2 regions of the Pseudoalteromonas sp. PB2-1 genome follow, and region 2 is predicted to be linked to the other one. Evidence: riboswitches for the same ligand, from Rfam matches in the RefSeq annotation. Region 2 holds a riboswitch; the other holds the start of a gene.
The links. A riboswitch is a leader RNA that binds a small molecule or an ion and turns the genes downstream of it on or off. The one in region 2 is predicted to bind cobalamin.
Positions count from the first base shown of each region.

Region 1: another riboswitch for cobalamin. It lies ahead of L0Z67_RS03985 (ABC transporter ATP-binding protein); the one in region 2 lies ahead of L0Z67_RS13720 (TonB-dependent receptor plug domain-containing protein).

Region 1 is NZ_CP090667.1:853,583-858,005, reverse strand. It holds gene cobT (nicotinate-nucleotide--dimethylbenzimidazole phosphoribosyltransferase) at 1-1,038, opposite strand, end outside; gene L0Z67_RS03990 (iron ABC transporter permease) at 1,042-2,031, opposite strand; gene L0Z67_RS03985 (ABC transporter ATP-binding protein) at 2,024-2,854, opposite strand; cobalamin riboswitch at 2,935-3,074, opposite strand; gene L0Z67_RS03980 (histidine phosphatase family protein) at 3,087-3,704, opposite strand; gene L0Z67_RS03975 (FKBP-type peptidyl-prolyl cis-trans isomerase) at 3,788-4,216, opposite strand.
Region 2 is NZ_CP090667.1:2,945,728-2,950,150, forward strand. It holds gene msrA (peptide-methionine (S)-S-oxide reductase MsrA) at 1-6, shown strand, start outside; gene L0Z67_RS13720 (TonB-dependent receptor plug domain-containing protein) at 64-1,923, opposite strand; cobalamin riboswitch at 1,957-2,129, opposite strand; gene L0Z67_RS13725 (YajQ family cyclic di-GMP-binding protein) at 2,304-2,786, opposite strand; gene L0Z67_RS13730 (VanZ family protein) at 2,941-3,291, shown strand; gene L0Z67_RS13735 (ketopantoate reductase family protein) at 3,284-4,189, shown strand; gene thiI (tRNA uracil 4-sulfurtransferase ThiI) at 4,313-4,423, opposite strand, start outside.

The DNA of each region.
Region 1 (4,423 bases), 1.6 Mb from region 2:
ATCGGCAAAACTTGCCATGTCATTGTAAAACGCCAAAGATGCTTGCAGTAAAGGTAAGGCAAGCGCAGCCCCAGTGCCCTCTCCTAAACGTAAATCGAGCTGTAATAAAGGTGATGCATGCAAGGCATTGAGCATTATTTTGTGTCCTTGCTCATCAGAGACATGGGCAAATAACATGTAATCACGAGCGTTTGCATTAATACGAGTTGCAACAAGCGCCGCTGCGGTACAAATAAAGCCATCAACGATCACAGCCATACCAAGCTCAGCAGCAGCTAAAATGGCACCGGTGATCTGTACAATTTCAAACCCACCTAATGCCGCTAGCGTCATTAAAGGGTCGTCAAAATGGGCTTGATGTAATTGAAGGGCTTGCTCAACAACCTTGATTTTTTTAGCAATAACCTCGTCACTCACACCAGTGCCTTTACCAACACATTGGCTGGCAGGTAAAGACAACAAAGCAGCCATTAGTGCTGCAGCACTTGTGGTATTGCCAATGCCCATCTCACCAAAGGCGATGGTATTGCAGCCTTGCTCATAGAGTGAATGAACTCGCTGCTTGGCTAATTCAAACCCTTTTTCAACCTGATTAAGTGACATAGCCATTTCAGTATGCAGTGGTGCAGTGATTTCACCTAAACGCTGGTTATGCACACTTTTATCGTGTGCCGTAGTGAGTGTTCCAGCATCAACAACTTCTAGCTGCCAGCCAAGCTGGCGACAAAAAACATTGATCGCTGCACCTCCTGCTGCAAAGTTTGCCACCATTTGTGATGTAACACTGCTAGGAGCAATTGACACCCCTTGGCTTGCCACACCATGGTCGCCTGCAAATACAACCAAAGAGGGGTTTGAAATAACCGGTTTAAAGGCAACTAGTGCCTGCTCACTATCAAGCTGCTTTGAAAAAATAAGCGTTAATTGTTTAGCACAATTCTCAAGCTGACCTAAGGCACCAAGCGGCTTTGTTTTAAGGTCTATTTTTTGTTGAATAACAGCTGAAAATTGCTGGTTAATTGGCATGATATTAAACATCAGCTACCTGCTCTGTTTACGAAAGTAAAGTAAAAATAAAAAGAACACGCTACCGATAGCGGCTGTGATCACACCAACGGGTAGTTCTTGGTTATTCAATAGGGTTCGGCATAACACATCTACCCACACCATAAAAATACCACCGACCAAGGATGTCATAACTAAGTTATGGCTGCTGCCTTGCGGTGAAAAGTAGCGCACAATATGTGGGATCATCAGGCCGACAAAACCAACGCCCCCACACATGGCAACAAGCACTGCTGTAATTAATGAGCTTAGCAGCAGCATCATGATTCGAAAGCGCTGTACATGAATCCCCAAGGTCGCAGCACTTTCATCACCAAGCAGCATTGCATTGAGCTGACGACGAAATGCAATCATCAGCGTCATGCAGGCAATAATAACGGCAAATGGCAACCAAAGAGTGTCCCACTGGGCACGAGAAAAACTGCCCATCGTCCAAAACAAAATAGCGGTTATGGCTTGAGGATCGCTAAAATAAAGCAGCAGACTAGTCAGAGCACTAAATAAAAAAGATAGAGCAACACCAGCAAGTAACATGGCTTCAACTTGGCCAACATGGCGACGCCCTGCAATAACAATAAGCAACAGCATAGAAAGTAAGCTTCCGGCAAATGCTGCAACTGACATACTAAAGCCAAAACTCACACCTGTTAGGGCTATAAAGCACACCACACCAAATGAAGCCCCGGAAGAAATACCAAACAAGTAAGGATCAGCAAGTGGGTTTCGGGTTACGGTCTGCAAAATTAATCCCGCGAGAGCAAGTCCAGATCCCGCTAAAAATGCCAGCACTGTTCTTGGCATACGCAACTGCCAAATAATGCGCTGCACAAATTCATCACTACCTTGGCTAAACAAGCCATTGAAAACCTCACTCAGCGGTGTATTTGCAGCACCAAAGCTCAGTGCTAAAAAACAACTAATAAGTCCAACGACAACACATATACTTAAACGCATTGCATCAGTCATGTTGATGCTCCTGTGTCTGATAACCATAGAAATAAGTTATATGCGGAATAAACTTATCAGTGCTTGATTGCGGATGAGCAGATACCGCTGCACAGACGCCAAATACATCGCTCAACAGCTGCTCTGTTAGCACCGCTTTTGGTTGCCCCTGACAAACCAAGCGACCTTCATCAATCACCAGTAGCTCATCACATAAACTCGCTGCGAGATTTAGATCATGGAAAGAGGCAAGCACAGTTACATCGAGTGACTTCGCTAATTCCATTATTTGAATTTGGTATTTAACATCAAGATGGCTGGTTGGCTCATCCATGATGAGCAACTTAGGCTGCTGTACAATAGAGCGTGCAATGAGCGCTCTTTGCTTTTCGCCGCCTGAAAGCGAATCAAATGCTTGTTCACTATGATGAGATAAACCAACCTGCTCTATCGCTTGATATATTCGTTGCTTATCATTGGCAGACGTACCGCTAAAAAGTCGCTTATGAGGTGTTAAGCCTAAACTCACCACATCGAATAAAGACAAATTAAACTGCGATGGTGATTCTTGTAAAACCACAGCAACCTGCTTTGCATACTCATCAGCACTGATTTGCCAGATATCTTGACCGCTTAGCAGCACAGCTCCTTGCTGAGGTTTCAAGTAACGATAAAGACAACGCAGCAGGCTTGATTTACCAGCCCCATTAGGGCCGAGTAAACCTATAAACTGCCCTGCCTTTAACTCAAGGTTAATTGATTCAAGTATGGTTTTATTCGCAGTACCCCAACTTAAATCAGACACTGATATCAATGGCGCAGCGCTAAGGCTATTTTGTTGCAAGCTTTTTCTCTCTTGGCGAGTAAGCACAACGCACAAGAAAGTACTGCTAAGTACCAGAAAATGACGTGAGTTGACCCGCTCGATGATTAATTGTTAGTACTAAGTATCTGGCTGACCATATATTTATATGGATTACAGTTGCGGGAACAGCTGGAGAATTTCACTCCATTCCATAGCATATGAGTATTATGGCGGGCTAAGTAAATAATTCAATGAATATCGCTCTAGATGGCTAAAAAACAATTTTTGGCCAAGCTTGCCCTTGTTCATCTATATATACATCGAGTGTAATTAGCCCTGCATAAGGGAGATGGAAAACATTTAAATGCGTAGCTGATTGTTTTGGCATCAGGCAAACAATAGCAAGGATTTGTTTAATCACACCTGCGTGACTAATTACCAATGACTGTTCATGCTTAGATTCGCACAATGATTGTAAAAACGTTTGCCACCATGCCTCTACTCGTGCATAAAAGTCTGCCATAGACTCACCATTAGGTACTTTTACTTGCCAAGGATGCTGCCAAAAATCACCGATATGAGGTTTACTAGTTTGCTGCCAAAGTTGCTGATAGTCTTGGCCGTCCCAATCACCGAAATTAAACTCTTTCAGCGCGTTATTGTACTGTACATTCAAGTTATGTTGGTTGGCTAAATAATCTGCATGGACTGAGCAACGTTTTAGCGGTGAGCTATATATGGCATTTAAATTTATAAGCTCAGCAGAGGCTTGGCGCATTTGTTCAAGGCCTTGCTCAGATAAAACAATATCGATTTGCCCAGCAAGAATGCCTAGCGTAGCTATCTCGCCATGGCGAAGAAAGTAAACTCGTGAAGTAAATGCGTCCATAATATTCCTCAGTAACCAATAGTCAACGTTAACGCGTTTTAAATACACTGTCGACTTATGCTAAGGAACTCATGCGAAGAGAGTTAAGCTAAACGCATTAATCGAACATCAAAATGCAGCACTGCGTTTGCGCCAATCTTGCCACCGTTACCTTTTTTACCCCAAGCAAGCTCTGGGGGGACCACAAATTCATAGCGAGAACCAATATTCATTAGCAACAAGCCTTCTTTTAATCCTTCAATTGCTTCAGATAAAGCGAACACCTCTGGCATACCCGCTTTGTAACTATCGGCAATCACACTGCCATCAGCAAGCATAATGCGCTGATTAATCACCACAGTATCAAACTCCGTTATGCGATCCCCCTCAACATCATCAATCACTTTATACATTAAACCCGATGGGCACTGATGCGTATCTGGATGAGATGAGAACTTAACGATGAATGCTTCACTATTTTTACGGTTTAAACCTGAGGAGCCTTTTGACTTAGTAGTTTTCTTACGAGACACAGCAAACCTAAATTGTATTACAAATATAAACGCTTTATCGCATAACAACGTAACTGAAGCAAGTGGAGGTGTGAAGAATGAGCAGGGCAAGTGCTGAGAGACTCAGCACCTAACACCCACACAGGTCAGCTGACACTTAATGTCTCTGTGTTTCGGCTGATAGCCTGCGGCCAAAAGTCTATCACGCGATATAAAATCTCGCCACAT
Region 2 (4,423 bases):
AAATAAAAAAAGCCCGCTAAGTAGGTAGCGAGCTTTTAGACGCAGAACTAATAATTTTCTTTATTAGAACTGATAACGGGCACCTACAAACAAGCGACGCTCAGCCGTGTTGTAGTAATAAAGCTCGTCGTTGATGAAGTCACCATCTAAGTCAGTGCCATAGGCATCAACGGCGTTGTACTGTTTATCGAACAGGTTTTCTACGCGAAGTGATAAGGTTAAATTATCAGTGGCTTGGTAGTGACCTACAAAATTCCACAGAGTATATGAAGGCAAGTGCGTGAGTTTACCATCGCGGTCTCCTCGGTACTGCATATCAATACCCGCATCAAAGTCGCCCCATGCTTTATGTAGTGACCAGTTCACGCTTTGTTTTGATACATAAGTCAGCGCTTCACCTGTTTCAATATCTTCTGCTGATAGATAAGTAAAGTTAACACTATGATCAAAACCAAATACTTGGTTTTCGAAACTAAACTCTATCCCTTCGTGGCGAGCTTCATTGATATTTGTTGGCTGCCAATTACCTGATGCATTTGGTGCCCACGCAATTTTGTTATCTATTTCATTACGGAAAATAGCAATATCCAGGCTAATGTCATTCACATTTAATGATAAGCCTAACTCTTGGTTATCAGATGTTTCAGGCAATAAATTGGGATTTCCTGGGCTTGGTTCAGGGAAATATAAATCATTAAATGTGGGCGATTTAAAGCCAGTGCTTTGGCTTACACGGAATGTTGCGATGTCGTTTAAGTGATAACCCACAGCAGCAGTATAAGTTGTTTCGTCGCCGAACTGTTGGTCATCATCTTGGCGTAGCGTTAAATTAGCAAGTACTTGTTCATCATCATAATAAGCACCAATAAATGCTGCAAACACTTCGCGGCTATCTTTTAAGTAAGTACCAGAGTTAGTATTTACTTTATCTTTATACCAATTTAAACCACCGCTTAGTGTCAGCGCTTGATTGAAAAAGTATTGACCGTTGTAATCGATTTGCTTACGTTCAGTTTCAAACTTATCGACCACAGCAGCACCTGTATAGTCGATACGTGAATCGTCTGAGCTGTCGCTTGAGATTGCAATATCAATCGCATGGCTGTGTTTTTCAAAGGCCTTTTTCCAACCTAATGAAGCTTGATAATTTTCGAATTCACCTTTTTCTACCCTGCTATCCGCAGGACTAAAAGAACTATCGTACTGCGCTTCACCTTCTGAGTACTGACCTTGTAATAAAAGCTCCCCTAGTTGCTCATTTTGATAGCCTAGGTTAAAGCCAAGGTTTTTATTTTCATAGCCATCTTCATCGGGTGCTACGCCTTGCAATACATCAAAGCCATCTGTTTTTTCATAACCAGCATTAACAGCAATATCAACACCAGCAAACTGACCACCAGTAGCCACTTGGTACTCTTGATAAGAATCAGAACCAAATGTAACATCTAAGGTCGTGTTTTGTGCTTTGCGAGTAATAATATTAATCACACCCGCTAATGCATCAGAACCATACACAGCAGCGCGAGAACCTTTAATAACCTCAACACGTTCAATACTGTTTAAAGGAATATTGCTAATGCCTTTATAGCCAAGCGTTGCAGACCCTGTGCGCACACCATCAATTAAGATAAGTGTATGACGTGTGCCTGAACCACGCAGTGAAACACCTGCGTTTTGACCAAAGCCACCATTGGCATTGATTTGAAAGCCTGCGCGGGTGGCAAGTAAACTTGGTAGGTCTCGCGCATAGCTAGCTTCAATATCAGTGCGGTTAATGACAGTTACGCTGGCCAATACATCATTAATTGATTGTTCGAATTTATTCGCCGTGACTGTAATATGCTCGATTGACTGCTCATCCGCAGACACAGAAAAAGACAACGCAGCAGCAACCGCTACGCCTAAGGTAGATTTATTTAGCATGATATCCCCTCGCCTGTGCCCACCGCACACGCAAATAGTAAGTTACTCCAAGGCCGGTCTCCGGACTTTGCGCATGCAGGGCACACACATTACCGTTGCGGGGGCAGTGTTGGCATTGTTTTCTCCATGAAAACGCACCAGCTTCCCGATTATCTTGCTGCTACTTCAACCTTTGAAGTATAGGTACCTTAGAAGGTACAGCAAGCACCTTGAAAATAGGCCGCTATTGTGATGATTTTAGGGATAAAAGTCAATGGACGGCTATACTGCTAAAGGCTTTTTTATCAACAAAAAAGCCAAACGAATAGACCGCTTGGCTTTTTAGTGAAATTTAATTCATTTTTCATGCACTAGATTATGTATATAGTGCAAACAGCGAATTAATCGCGGAAGTTCTTAAATTGAAATGGCTGACCTAAATCAGCAGTACGCACAACTTGCATCGCTTCTTGTAAATCATCACGCTTTTTACCCGTAACACGTAATTCTTCACCTTGAATGGCTGCTTGCACTTTGATTTTTGAATCTTTGATTAACTTAACGATTTTCTTCGCTACGTCTTTTTCAATACCTTGCTTAAGTGCAACATCACGCATAACGTACTTACCACTGCGCGACTCATCTTTAAGCTCAAGGCTAGATACATCTAAACCACGCTTTGAAATTTTCGCAGCGAGAATATCAAAAAGCTGCATAACTTGTTGTGGTGCTTCAGCTTTTAGCTTGATTACTTTATCACTTAATTCGATTGATGCATCAACACCACGAAAATCAAAACGCGTCTCAAGCTCACGCTTAGCGTTGTCTACTGCATTTTGCGCTTCGTTCATTTCTACTTCAGAAACAATATCAAATGAAGGCATGGGGTTCTCCTAACAAATTTTCAAAATTAATATGGCAAGGATTATAACGTCAATTTTATAAATCTTTACATATTTCTGCACGCCGTTCAGGTGCGATAATAATTATGTTTGATATACTGCGGGTTCATTTTTAAACGACTTTTAGGATTTTTTCGTGACAAGGCGCGTTTACCAAGTTCTTTTTTTAATAAGCATTATCGGCTTCACTTTCTTATTCGCCAAAGAAATTAAAGGCGTGGGTAGCCTTTTTCCGCATATAGATAAAGTCGCACATTTTGGCATTTTCTTCGTGCTCGCTATGGTAATGGATAAAGCATTTAAACTCCCTCTTGTAGTGCAAATTCTGCTACTTGCAGGCTATGGTGCTGCTATTGAATTTATGCAAGATATGCTGCCTTACCGACAAGCTTCTGTTGGTGATTTTGTTGCTGACTTTATTGGTGCTGTAAGCTACTTTGTTATAAAGCTTGGTTTTCATTTAGGTAATAAGCAGCGCAATGGCTAAGACTCTCATTGTTGGTGATGGCGCAATTGGCTTATTATTTAGCTATTTTTTATCCACGCAGCATGACATCACATTACTTACCCGAAAACCAACCCTGACCACCCGCTTCTATCAAACGAGTAATGGTAAATCACACCCTATTAAAGCTCGCCTTATTAATCATCAAGAGCTTGCTGGGTCAGCCCCCTTTGACTTGGTGGTGATCACTGTTAAAGCATTTCAGGTGCAAGCGGCTTTTAAGCAAATAACACCTTACCTTAGTAAAGAGTGCCAGATCGTTATTTCTCATAATGGCATGGGTAATGTCGATGAAATCAATGCCCAGCTGTTACCTACTCAGGGATTAGCGTTTTTAACAACGCGTTTAGCTGGGTTTAAAGTAACACCTTATAGTGTAAACCATACTGGAAATGGTGAAAGCGTGCTGGGCGCATGTAATATAGCGGCAAGTGAAAAGCTCAATGAGCTTAAACACCTATTTAGCAGCCTACCGCACTTTTCTGTAAGCGATGATATTCACTCATTGCGCTGGCAAAAACTGTTAGTGAATGTTGCTATTAACCCATTAACAGCCATTCATAACGTTAAAAATGGTCAGTTACGTGCACCGCAATTTAGTACACGCATCATTAATTTGCTCAGCGAAGCCTGCCTTGTGGCCAATAAACAAGGTATTAAAGTAAAGCTCAACGAGGCACTGGATCAGGCCTATTGTGTGATGACTGCAACCGCTGAAAACTTTTCATCTATGCAGCAAGACATTAGCCATAATAGAGAGTCTGAAATTGATGCTATCTGTGGTTATGTATGTGAGCAAGGTGCAAAGCTGGGTGTAAAAACCCCTCATAATCAAGCAATGCTCTGTTTGATAAAAACCAAATCAGCTGAGTTTTCATAAAAGTAAGCACGCTTCGAGGGAAAAAGTAAACGGCGCGCAGGCGTCAAACGTGTTTTGCGCAAAACAAGCCATTCCACTAGCCATAAAAAAAGCGCGAACGTGTCGCGCTTTTATCAGTATCCCTTATGGGCGATACACTTTTACGTTACTGTAGCCTTCTTCGTGCAGGATCAGCGCTTGCAACTGGCTCATTACCCCTTTCGCACAATATAGGTAATATTCTTTATCTTTTGG